4 regions of the Effusibacillus dendaii genome follow, and region 2 is predicted to be linked to each of the others. Evidence: riboswitches for the same ligand, from Rfam matches in the RefSeq annotation. Region 2 holds a riboswitch; each other region holds the start of a gene.
What was found. A riboswitch is a leader RNA that binds a small molecule or an ion and turns the genes downstream of it on or off. The one in region 2 is predicted to bind cyclic di-AMP.
Positions count from the first base shown of each region.

Region 1: it holds a riboswitch for cyclic di-AMP, as region 2 does, so the genes downstream of both, skT53_RS17265 (DUF3055 domain-containing protein) here and skT53_RS14165 (C40 family peptidase) in region 2, are expected to answer to the same signal.
Region 3: it holds a riboswitch for cyclic di-AMP, as region 2 does, so the genes downstream of both, skT53_RS17100 (C40 family peptidase) here and skT53_RS14165 (C40 family peptidase) in region 2, are expected to answer to the same signal.
Region 4: it holds a riboswitch for cyclic di-AMP, as region 2 does, so the genes downstream of both, skT53_RS07765 (3D domain-containing protein) here and skT53_RS14165 (C40 family peptidase) in region 2, are expected to answer to the same signal.

Region 1 is NZ_AP023366.1:3,252,003-3,254,198, forward strand. Features, by position in the region: gene skT53_RS17245 (2-keto-4-pentenoate hydratase) at 1-49, shown strand, start outside; gene skT53_RS17250 (4-oxalocrotonate tautomerase) at 89-283, shown strand; gene skT53_RS19280 (O-methyltransferase) at 344-589, shown strand; partial or broken gene skT53_RS19285 (SAM-dependent methyltransferase) at 541-663, shown strand; cyclic di-AMP (ydaO/yuaA leader) riboswitch at 793-924, shown strand; partial or broken gene skT53_RS17265 (DUF3055 domain-containing protein) at 1,123-1,380, shown strand; partial or broken gene skT53_RS17270 (LrgB family protein) at 1,510-2,063, opposite strand.
Region 2 is NZ_AP023366.1:2,630,763-2,632,958, forward strand. Features, by position in the region: gene skT53_RS14160 (response regulator transcription factor) at 1-351, opposite strand, end outside; gene skT53_RS14165 (C40 family peptidase) at 537-1,127, opposite strand; cyclic di-AMP (ydaO/yuaA leader) riboswitch at 1,130-1,262, opposite strand; gene skT53_RS14170 (polysaccharide deacetylase family protein) at 1,423-2,196, opposite strand, start outside.
Region 3 is NZ_AP023366.1:3,219,090-3,221,285, forward strand. Features, by position in the region: gene skT53_RS17090 (heavy metal translocating P-type ATPase) at 1-419, shown strand, start outside; gene copZ (copper chaperone CopZ) at 438-644, shown strand; gene skT53_RS17100 (C40 family peptidase) at 867-1,421, opposite strand; cyclic di-AMP (ydaO/yuaA leader) riboswitch at 1,424-1,616, opposite strand; gene skT53_RS17105 (cytochrome c biogenesis CcdA family protein) at 1,940-2,196, opposite strand, start outside.
Region 4 is NZ_AP023366.1:1,432,058-1,434,253, forward strand. Features, by position in the region: gene skT53_RS07760 (hypothetical protein) at 1-455, opposite strand, end outside; gene skT53_RS07765 (3D domain-containing protein) at 552-1,334, opposite strand; cyclic di-AMP (ydaO/yuaA leader) riboswitch at 1,335-1,498, opposite strand; gene skT53_RS07770 (aminotransferase class I/II-fold pyridoxal phosphate-dependent enzyme) at 1,556-2,196, opposite strand, start outside.

The DNA of each region.
Region 1 (2,196 bases), 620 kb from region 2:
CGCCAAGCTGGATGGATTGGGAGAAATCGGGTTTCAGGTGACCGAGTAAAATTTGAGCCAAAAATCCAATAAAAAGGGGCTGTGCGATATGCCATTTGTACAAATTCAGATGCTTGAGGGCAGACCGGAGGAAAAAATCAAGCAGATGATTCGTGACGTAACGGATACGATCGTAAACACGTTAGACGTACCGAAAGAAAACGTTCGCGTTGTGGTTTCGGAAGTTCCCAAAACGCACTGGGGAATCGCGGGTACGCCTGTTTCTGACATTCCTGGACGATAGTTCCGTACCTCCCGGACGATAGTTCCCTATCCGACTTAAAGACCGTCTGATCTGTTTTGATTGGACGGTTTTTATCTGCCGATTGGCTCATCAGGCGGTTATCCGACATTGTTTCTGGCTGATGCCGCAAGAGCCAACGGGGGTAAGGTGTACACTTGCGAAAACGATTCTTTTAAGATTGAATTGGCCAAACAGACTTTTGAAAAGGCGGGACTCGACAAATACATTGAGTTGATTGAGGGAGATCTTTACAGACGGTGGCATCACTCGAGGGCCCGTGGGATTTTGTGTTTATCGATGCAGTGAAGGAAGAATACATTTTTTACCTCGCGATGGTATGGCCGAAACTCCGGTCAGGAGGACTGATAGTAGCGGATAACATGCTTTCTCATAAAGGAATATTGGGGATTACGGCCTATCAGGGATTTGTAAGACTGCAGGACGATGGAGCAACCGTAACGGTACCATCGGATCAAGCGATGAGTTCACTTGTAAATATTAGTGGAGGCTTAACTAGGCCGCTGAATTCCGAAAGGAAGCGGGGGAAACAATTTTGGGGTGAATCCGGTCGATCGATCGGTAGGGCAATCTCTTAAGCCCGAATCCGACAGCTAACCTCGTAAGTGTTTAAGAGAGGAGTGAGGACATTGTTCCAATTTCTTAATTTTACGCCCCGTAGGGATTTTTCCTATGGGGGTTTTTTAACAGCTTAGAAAATATAAAAATGTGATATTCCATCACCATTTTTATACTTTCGGCTGTCGAAAAAGGTTTCCTCTAATAGACGCCGCTTGACCGCGAATATGCTTCGGTAGAAGCCTTTTTTAGATCACGAGGAAACGACCCGCACGCGTCATGTCGGATTCGTATCTGGCGGAACCCGATTCGATTTTACGTTGACATACACCGGACACTTTTTCGGAAAAACGTTGGTGACTTGTCTTCAATCGAATCGAAGCGCGATTTTGGCTATTGACGACATGGACAACCTCGACCACCTTGTTGCGACGTTTGGCTTGAGTAAGGCAGATGCCGTTCGCTTATCAAATTTCTTAAAGGAACCGCTTGCTGATCGATTGCTTCACTCGGAGTATTAAGCATCGGAAACCTTGCTGCTATAGACACACGTCTGTGGAAAATCCGACCTTCTTTCGAGAAGGTCGTTTTCAATTTATCCAAAAATCGATCCGAAATTCATGTTTGATGTGCTCTGATTCTGGAAGTTCTCACAAATAAAACAGCCAAACAATCAAAGGTGCAAAAACAGAGCCAGAGAGCGCGCTCAACGTCATCGCAACGGAACTGATCGATACCGTTTGTTCTCCATATTCAAAAGCCTTCGCGATTCCGATCGCATGCGACGCGCTGCCCAGTGCGATTCCCCGACCCAAAAAATTGTTGATTCTGAACCAGTTGAAGATATAGGGGCCAAAGACGGGACCAGTCAATCCTGCGATCATGACAAATACAGCGGCCAGTGGAGGAATCCGCCTAAAACCGGGAGCAAATTTTTGATTAAGATGTTCCTTTGCTTATATAACGGGTAGGCAAGAGAAACAACGGATGGTCCTAACAGGAGGTTACTCCATTGCCCTCCAATCATATAGGTACTATACGGGATTTGAAAACAGACAAGAATGACAACAAGCGCGACCAATAATAGAAAAAAACCAATAATACTGCCCGGAATCGGCAAGTGCAGCAAGTTGTGCAGCCAATCTCCAACAAATGAAACAGCGTATAAAAACGCAATTTGTGCAATGATTTTCATGATTTTCATTCGTATGGTTGGATCCTAACGGATACAGCTGTAAGAGGAATACCGTCCCTCCTTGCTTTTGCATGATATTTTAGGTTCTCAATACTTTACACATAGAATAACGCATCGGGAAAGAATTGTAAAAATAGTAGTT
Region 2 (2,196 bases):
GCGGCTGAGCGACCGCATTCTCGCCAATAACTCTTCAATCGCAAACGGCTTTGGAATATAATCGTCTGCCCCGCTGTCCAATCCGGAAACCCGATCCATCACAGAGTCACGGGCTGTAAGCATAATAATGGGCGTATCCTTGACACTGCGGACTCGCCGGCAGATTTCCAGACCGTTTAAGCCGGGAAGCATCAGGTCAAGCAATATGAGGTCCCATTGGCCGTTCAGCGCTTTCTGCAAACCATCCCGACCTTCATAGGACAATGTCACCACAAATCCTTCATGCTGAAGTTCCAGCTCGATAAACCGGGCCAGATTTTTTTCATCTTCAATGACCAAAATGTTTTTCATCGGTTCCTCCGCCAGAGGCTTGGCGAAAGCCAAGTTTTCTTTATATTGTATCACCGGGAGTGAGAAAATCTCTGAGAGCCAGATGAAAATTCTCTCATTTTTCGACTAAGGGATAAGCAAAATCCCCCAGGGGCTGATAAGCCCATCCTGAGGGATTTCACGATTCTAAAAAACCCGTTTGCAGATTAATACATTCGTTTGACCGAAGTGATATGGTTGTACCAGTAAGAACCTGGTTTCAGCGGCAGGTAGCCGACTTTCCCAAGTCCGCCGCCTTCCTGTATCATCTGTCCGTTGCCCGCGTAAATCCCGACATGGCTTCCGTTGTTAAAAATGACAAGGTCGCCGACCTGCATCTGGCTTTTCGGGACAGGGTTCCCGACCGAAGATGCCTGTACTCTGGATGCTCCGCTCATTTTGTAGCCCAGTGCATGGTGATATACATAGGCGGTAAAGTTTGAGCAGTCAAATCCACTTCCCCCCCGGTCTTTGCTGGCTCCCCAGATATAAGGAGTACCCAGCTGGCTTCTTGCTACCATCAGTACCGCATTTGTTTTGTCCTGCCGCGTTGCGTCGAGCGGCGCTTGTGGTTGAACCGACTGGTCATATGTGACACCCGGCGGCAGATTGAATGATGCCGACCGGGTTGCCGCCGTATGGCTAGTCACTGCTCCCTGGTGCGTCGCCATATGGCGCGTAGCCGCAAAAGACGGACTGACAAACGCTGCGCTAAGCATTCCGATGGCCAACAAAGAAACAACTTTCTTTTTAAACATGAAATACCTCCCTTGTGAAGCCTGCGAGGTTAGCTGACGGGTTCGGATAGAAGGGATTTACCCGACCAAAATTGGTTTCACCCCGGATAACTGGTTCCCCCGCGCCCGATTTCTGGGCTTCGGCTGTTGTGACAACCTTACCATAGTTTCCAACCGGATTTCAGCCTGTAAATTCTGGTAAACTGCTGCAAAGCCAGTAAAAAAGCCGCCTCACGGCGGGCACGTAACTTACAAACAATTTTGGTAGATTTCTATTTTCTCCAAATTAATGTAAACTGTCCACCCAAGAGAATATCTAACCCATTTTTGAATATTTTTCCCGCAACTCTTTAGTGGAGATGACGATCAATTTGGGAATTAATAACTCTTTTTTCGTTTGAATCCGTTGCTTTCCTTGCGGGTGCATCACATACAGCAAGATCTTTAAATAGATGCGGGTGGCGAACGTAAACACCCCTTTTGGCAGATCAAGAATCCGGAAGCCAAACTGATCGGGTCCCCGGTTGATCAAAGAAATGCCGTAAAATCCCTTTACATCTTGAAAGCGCGGGTGTTTTAACAATTGAGCTGCTTTCGGCATCACCTGTTCCGTCAGGCGCACCAAGCGAATCGCCAACTGCAACGGGGAACGGGCATGCGCCCCATATTTAAAGAGAATCTCGTTGTTTAAATGAAGCTCCGCCACACGGTCCCCCGTATGAATTTCTTCCCCGTTTTCAAAGCGGATGGTCTGTCCGCGATACGTGCGAACCCGTACCTTCAACAGTGGATTGGACGGATCAATCGGCTGCAGATGAAAGCATTTATCAAAAAGCCTTTCCCACTTCATCCAGACGGAGACAAGGAGCCGTTTTGGGTAACTGAGCGCCAGTCGGCCGGGTGACAGGCGGCCAGGCGCTTTTATCATTTCGTCAATGCGAACCGGGACAAACCCTTTTGAGAGGATTTGCGGCAACACCTGTTGGAGGGCCGACAGCATCTGTTCCGGTGCGTCATGGTCGGCTCCAGGTGTACTTCCGCAATCATGCAAAAGGATCACGGAGCCGTCCGTGATTCCAGTCAGCAATTT
Region 3 (2,196 bases), 590 kb from region 2:
TCGGCATTTCGGAAATCCGGGCGGAAGTTCTGCCGGAAGGCAAGGCAAAGGAAGTGGAATCTTTTAAGGCGCAGGGCAAAAAGGTGGCCATGGTGGGAGACGGTGTAAACGATGCGCCCGCTTTGGCAACAGCCGATGTGGGTATGGCGATCGGCACCGGTACCGACGTCGCGATGGAAGCGGCCGATGTCACACTGATGCGGGGAGAACTGACCAGCATTGCAGACGCGATTTCACTCAGCCATAAGACAATGAACAATATCAAGCAAAATCTGTTCTGGGCACTGTTCTACAATTCGATCGGCATTCCGGTAGCGGCTGCCGGGTTGTTGGCACCCTGGGTGGCGGGAGCGGCGATGGCGTTCAGCTCCGTGTCGGTTGTATTGAATGCATTGCGATTAAAACGGGTAAAAATATAAAACAGCGGAGGAGAATATATGAGTACTATCACTCTAAACGTTCAAGGTATGTCTTGTAATCATTGTGTCAATTCAGTGGAGGGTGCGCTGGGAAAATTGGTAGGCGTTAGCTCCGCAAAAGTGGATCTCTCAGCTAACCAAGTGACTGTTTCATTTGATGACACGGTCGTGAGTGTAGATCAATTAAAAGAAACAATTGAGGATCAAGGATACGATGTAGTGTAACACACGAGATGGAAAAAGGGGCATACATATCAAATGTATCCCCTTTTTAATCCCCATTGCCCCAAAACTCAAGGGGACTGTTCAGTTGTTAGACGTTTGTGATACATAGCGTCACAATCACATCGACGGTCAGAGAAGAGGGTGTAGGAAATTTGCAGCGACTCAGCTTGCCGGAAAGAGGGACGCAGCTTCAATGGCTAACACAGAGCTCGAAATACGAGTTTAGTACATCCGTTTTACGGACGTAATGTGGTTGTACCAGTAGGAACCGGGTTTCAGCGGCAAATAACCCACTTTCTTAAGTCCGCCGCCTTCTTGGATCATTTGTCCATTACCAGCATAAATCCCGATGTGTGCTCCGTTGTCGAAGATGACAAGGTCTCCTACTTCCATCTGACTTTTCGGGACAGGATTCCCGACCGAAGATGCCTGTACTCTGGATGCCCCGCTCATTTTATAGCCCAATGCATGGCGGTACACATAGGCAGTGTAGTTTGAACAGTCAAACCCGCTGCCGCCTCGGTCTTTGCTGGTTCCCCAAATGTAAGGAGTACCCAGTTGGCTTTTTGCCACCATCAGTACCGCATTTGTTTTATCCTCCCGCGTTGCATCGAGCGGTGCAATTGGTTGAATCGACGGGTCATATGTGACACCAGGCGGCAAATTGAATGATGCTGATTGGGTGGCCGTCGTTTGCGCAGACACAAAAGACGGGCTAACAAATGCCGCACTGAGCATTCCGATGGTCAACAAAGAAACAACTTTCTTTTTAAACATGAAGTACCTCCCTTGTAAAGCCTGCGAGGTTAGCTGACGGGTTCGGATAAAAGGGATTACCCGACTGAACTGCAAAGTGTTTCTTCAAGGTGTTGTTTCAAAAACACAAAACTGTGAATAGCACTTGCAGTCTGATTTCACCCCAGATAACTGGTTCCCCCGCGCCCAGTTTTTGGGCTTCGGCTGATGTAGGACAACCTTAACATAGTTTCCAACCGATTTCATCCTGTAAATTGTGGTAAACTGCTACAAAACCAATAAAAAAGCCGCCTCACGGCGGCTTTTGACTATGTTCAAAAGCTCACTTTTTTAAGCCATTTTTGAATATTTTTCCTGCAACTCTCTTGTGGAGATGACGATGAATTCGGGAATTAGTTCCTTTTTTCCGGGGTGAATCTGAGTCTTCTCGTAAAGCGAAAAACACCACCTATGGAAGAATCGCATCAGGATTTTTTATACTTCATGACCTGATAATTGTCAGTCTATTTCGCATCATGAAACTAATTTGAAACAGGTTCCTAAAACCCTGTGAATCCGCCAAATAGTTTAATCATATAGATCGTGATTACCGTCATTGCATTCGTTAGAAGTAAAAAGCCCATAATTACCATCACAATGCCTCCGATACGGCTGATTACGGAAGAATACTTCAACAGCCAACGTACGGAGCCAAGACTATATGCCAAAATAAGGAATGGTATCGCAAACCCTAACGAATAAGCGCTCATCAATCCTACTCCGTTGGCCGGGTCGGTTGCTGCTATGGCTAACACAG
Region 4 (2,196 bases), 1.2 Mb from region 2:
TCCACGTCCTGCAGCAAATTCCCGACAAATCGGTCGGCAGCCTTCAACTGTTGTCGTTCAGTCAACCGCTCCAGTCGATTGAATTGAACCGTCAACAGGTTGCTGTGGTCGCGCAAAGCCAAATATCGCTTGTACATCTGTTCTTCGCCAACTGTTTCCGGTCCGATCCGTTCCACCCTTCCACCTGTTTGTCGAATGAGGGATTCTGCCGCCTCAATCCCCTCCGTTTTACGTACAGGGATCGATACATTAGCCGCGCCGCCTGCGGCCGCCATATCCAGTAAATGAGGTGTCGCCTGGCTGGATAACAGGTCCCATTTCAAACCGGGAATGACCACCACAATCACCTGATTCTCCTGTTGCCCCCAGGCGGCCGCAGGCGTAACCTGTAAGAGACTGAGGCATAGAATAAAAAGTTGAAAGAATCTGATTATCCGCCCGCTGCCGCGTTTCATGCAATCCCTCTTTCTATCCTAACGATTTCAGTTCCATTTTCTAGAATGCAAAAAAAGGAACCTGATTATACAGGCCCCTTTCTCGATTGGAACTTTTTAGTTTAACATACGAACTTGAACATTCTGTACGCCAAATTGACTGATACCTTGCGCATCTGTATCGATGTATATGTCAATCCGGTTGCCGCGAATTTTCCCGCCTGTGTCCTCCGCTACCGCCTGAAAGCCATCTGGCGGCAGATTCGGATTTGAGTAACCGGAAATCCAAACTTTTGTCCCGATAGGAATCACGTTTGGATCAACAGCAATGACACCTTGCCGGACAGTCGTTCCGGAATAGGTCTTGCCGCCATTTTTCCAATTCACATCAGATGGACCGTATGCGGTGGCCCGCATCGCCAATGTTTTTCCTTCGGTCGTTCCAACTGTCTGCGCCACTTTTACAACGGTTGGAGTCGCTTCTCTCAACGCGGAAAGACCGCTGCGGCTTGCTGCTATATGCGTACTGTCAACAGCAACCGTATTCGGCCGGTAGTTTTGACTGGCGGCTTGATCGCTCTGGGGAGCAGTTTGTCCACCCAACTGCGCCATTTCTCCGTTCGATTGCGCAGCTTGTTCGTTCGGTTGAACAGCTTTTCCGACTGGTTGAACCGTTTGTTCGCCTACCGGAAAAACTTGTCCACTATTTTGAGGGGCAGCTTGCTGTCCGGCACTGACTATTGCCGGAGATAAAAATTGGCCTGTCTGCCGATCATCCACTTTACTGGACAAATCGGCCAATTTGATCAAATCAGGCAGATCCCCTACGTGATGGGCTTGCCCTTCAACTGGTAAAAAAAGGAATGCAAACAAAGCACATGTAGCCTTAATACGTAACATACAGTCTCCTTCCTAAGCCTCCGAAGTTAGCTGACGGGTTCGGTAGAAGGTACCCTTGTTCCGGAAAATCGTTGCTCTCCGGTCCTTTCACCCCAAAAAACGGTTCCTCCGTACTTCAGCATGCGAACAAAGTCACGCATGCGCGGATTCGGCTTGTAAAATTCCTGTAAATTATACGAAATTGAAAGTAAAAAATCATTAGGAATCTGCTGGAAAAAAGCTTATTTTACGACTTTCACCTGTGCAATGTCAGGATCATCCGGTCCTTGCACCGGCAACCCCGCTTTCATATGTTCCCGGATATACTCAATATTCTCGCGAGTGACAATTTCTCCCGGCATCAGGATGGGAATTCCCGGCGGATACACCATTACCAATTCGGCAAATGTCCGTCCGATCGCTTCATCAAAAGGAACTACCTCTGTTTCTGAATAGAACGCCTCACGAGGCGACATGGCCAACCGTGGAATTTCCGGCAGACGCACCTGTACCATCGGTTTCCCGGTTTGGTACACATGACGCTCCGCAATCCGACGCAGGGCATTCAGCAAAGCATCGATCGTTTCCCTTGTATCGCCGCCTGTCACGATGCACAGAATATTGTAGAGGTCCGACAATTCCACTTCAATATTAAACTCTTCCCGCAAAATACGCTCCACATCATACCCGGTAATCCCCAATTTCACAACGGAAACGGTTAATTTCAGGGGGTCCAGGTCATAAACGGATGAGTTGTGCAGAATTTCTTTGCCGAAACAATACAGTCCGTCGATTCGGTTAATCTCTTGGCGGGCATAATCCGCCAGTTCGAGTGCTTTGTCAAGCATATCGTGACCGTTGATCGCCAAATGTTTCCTCGCTG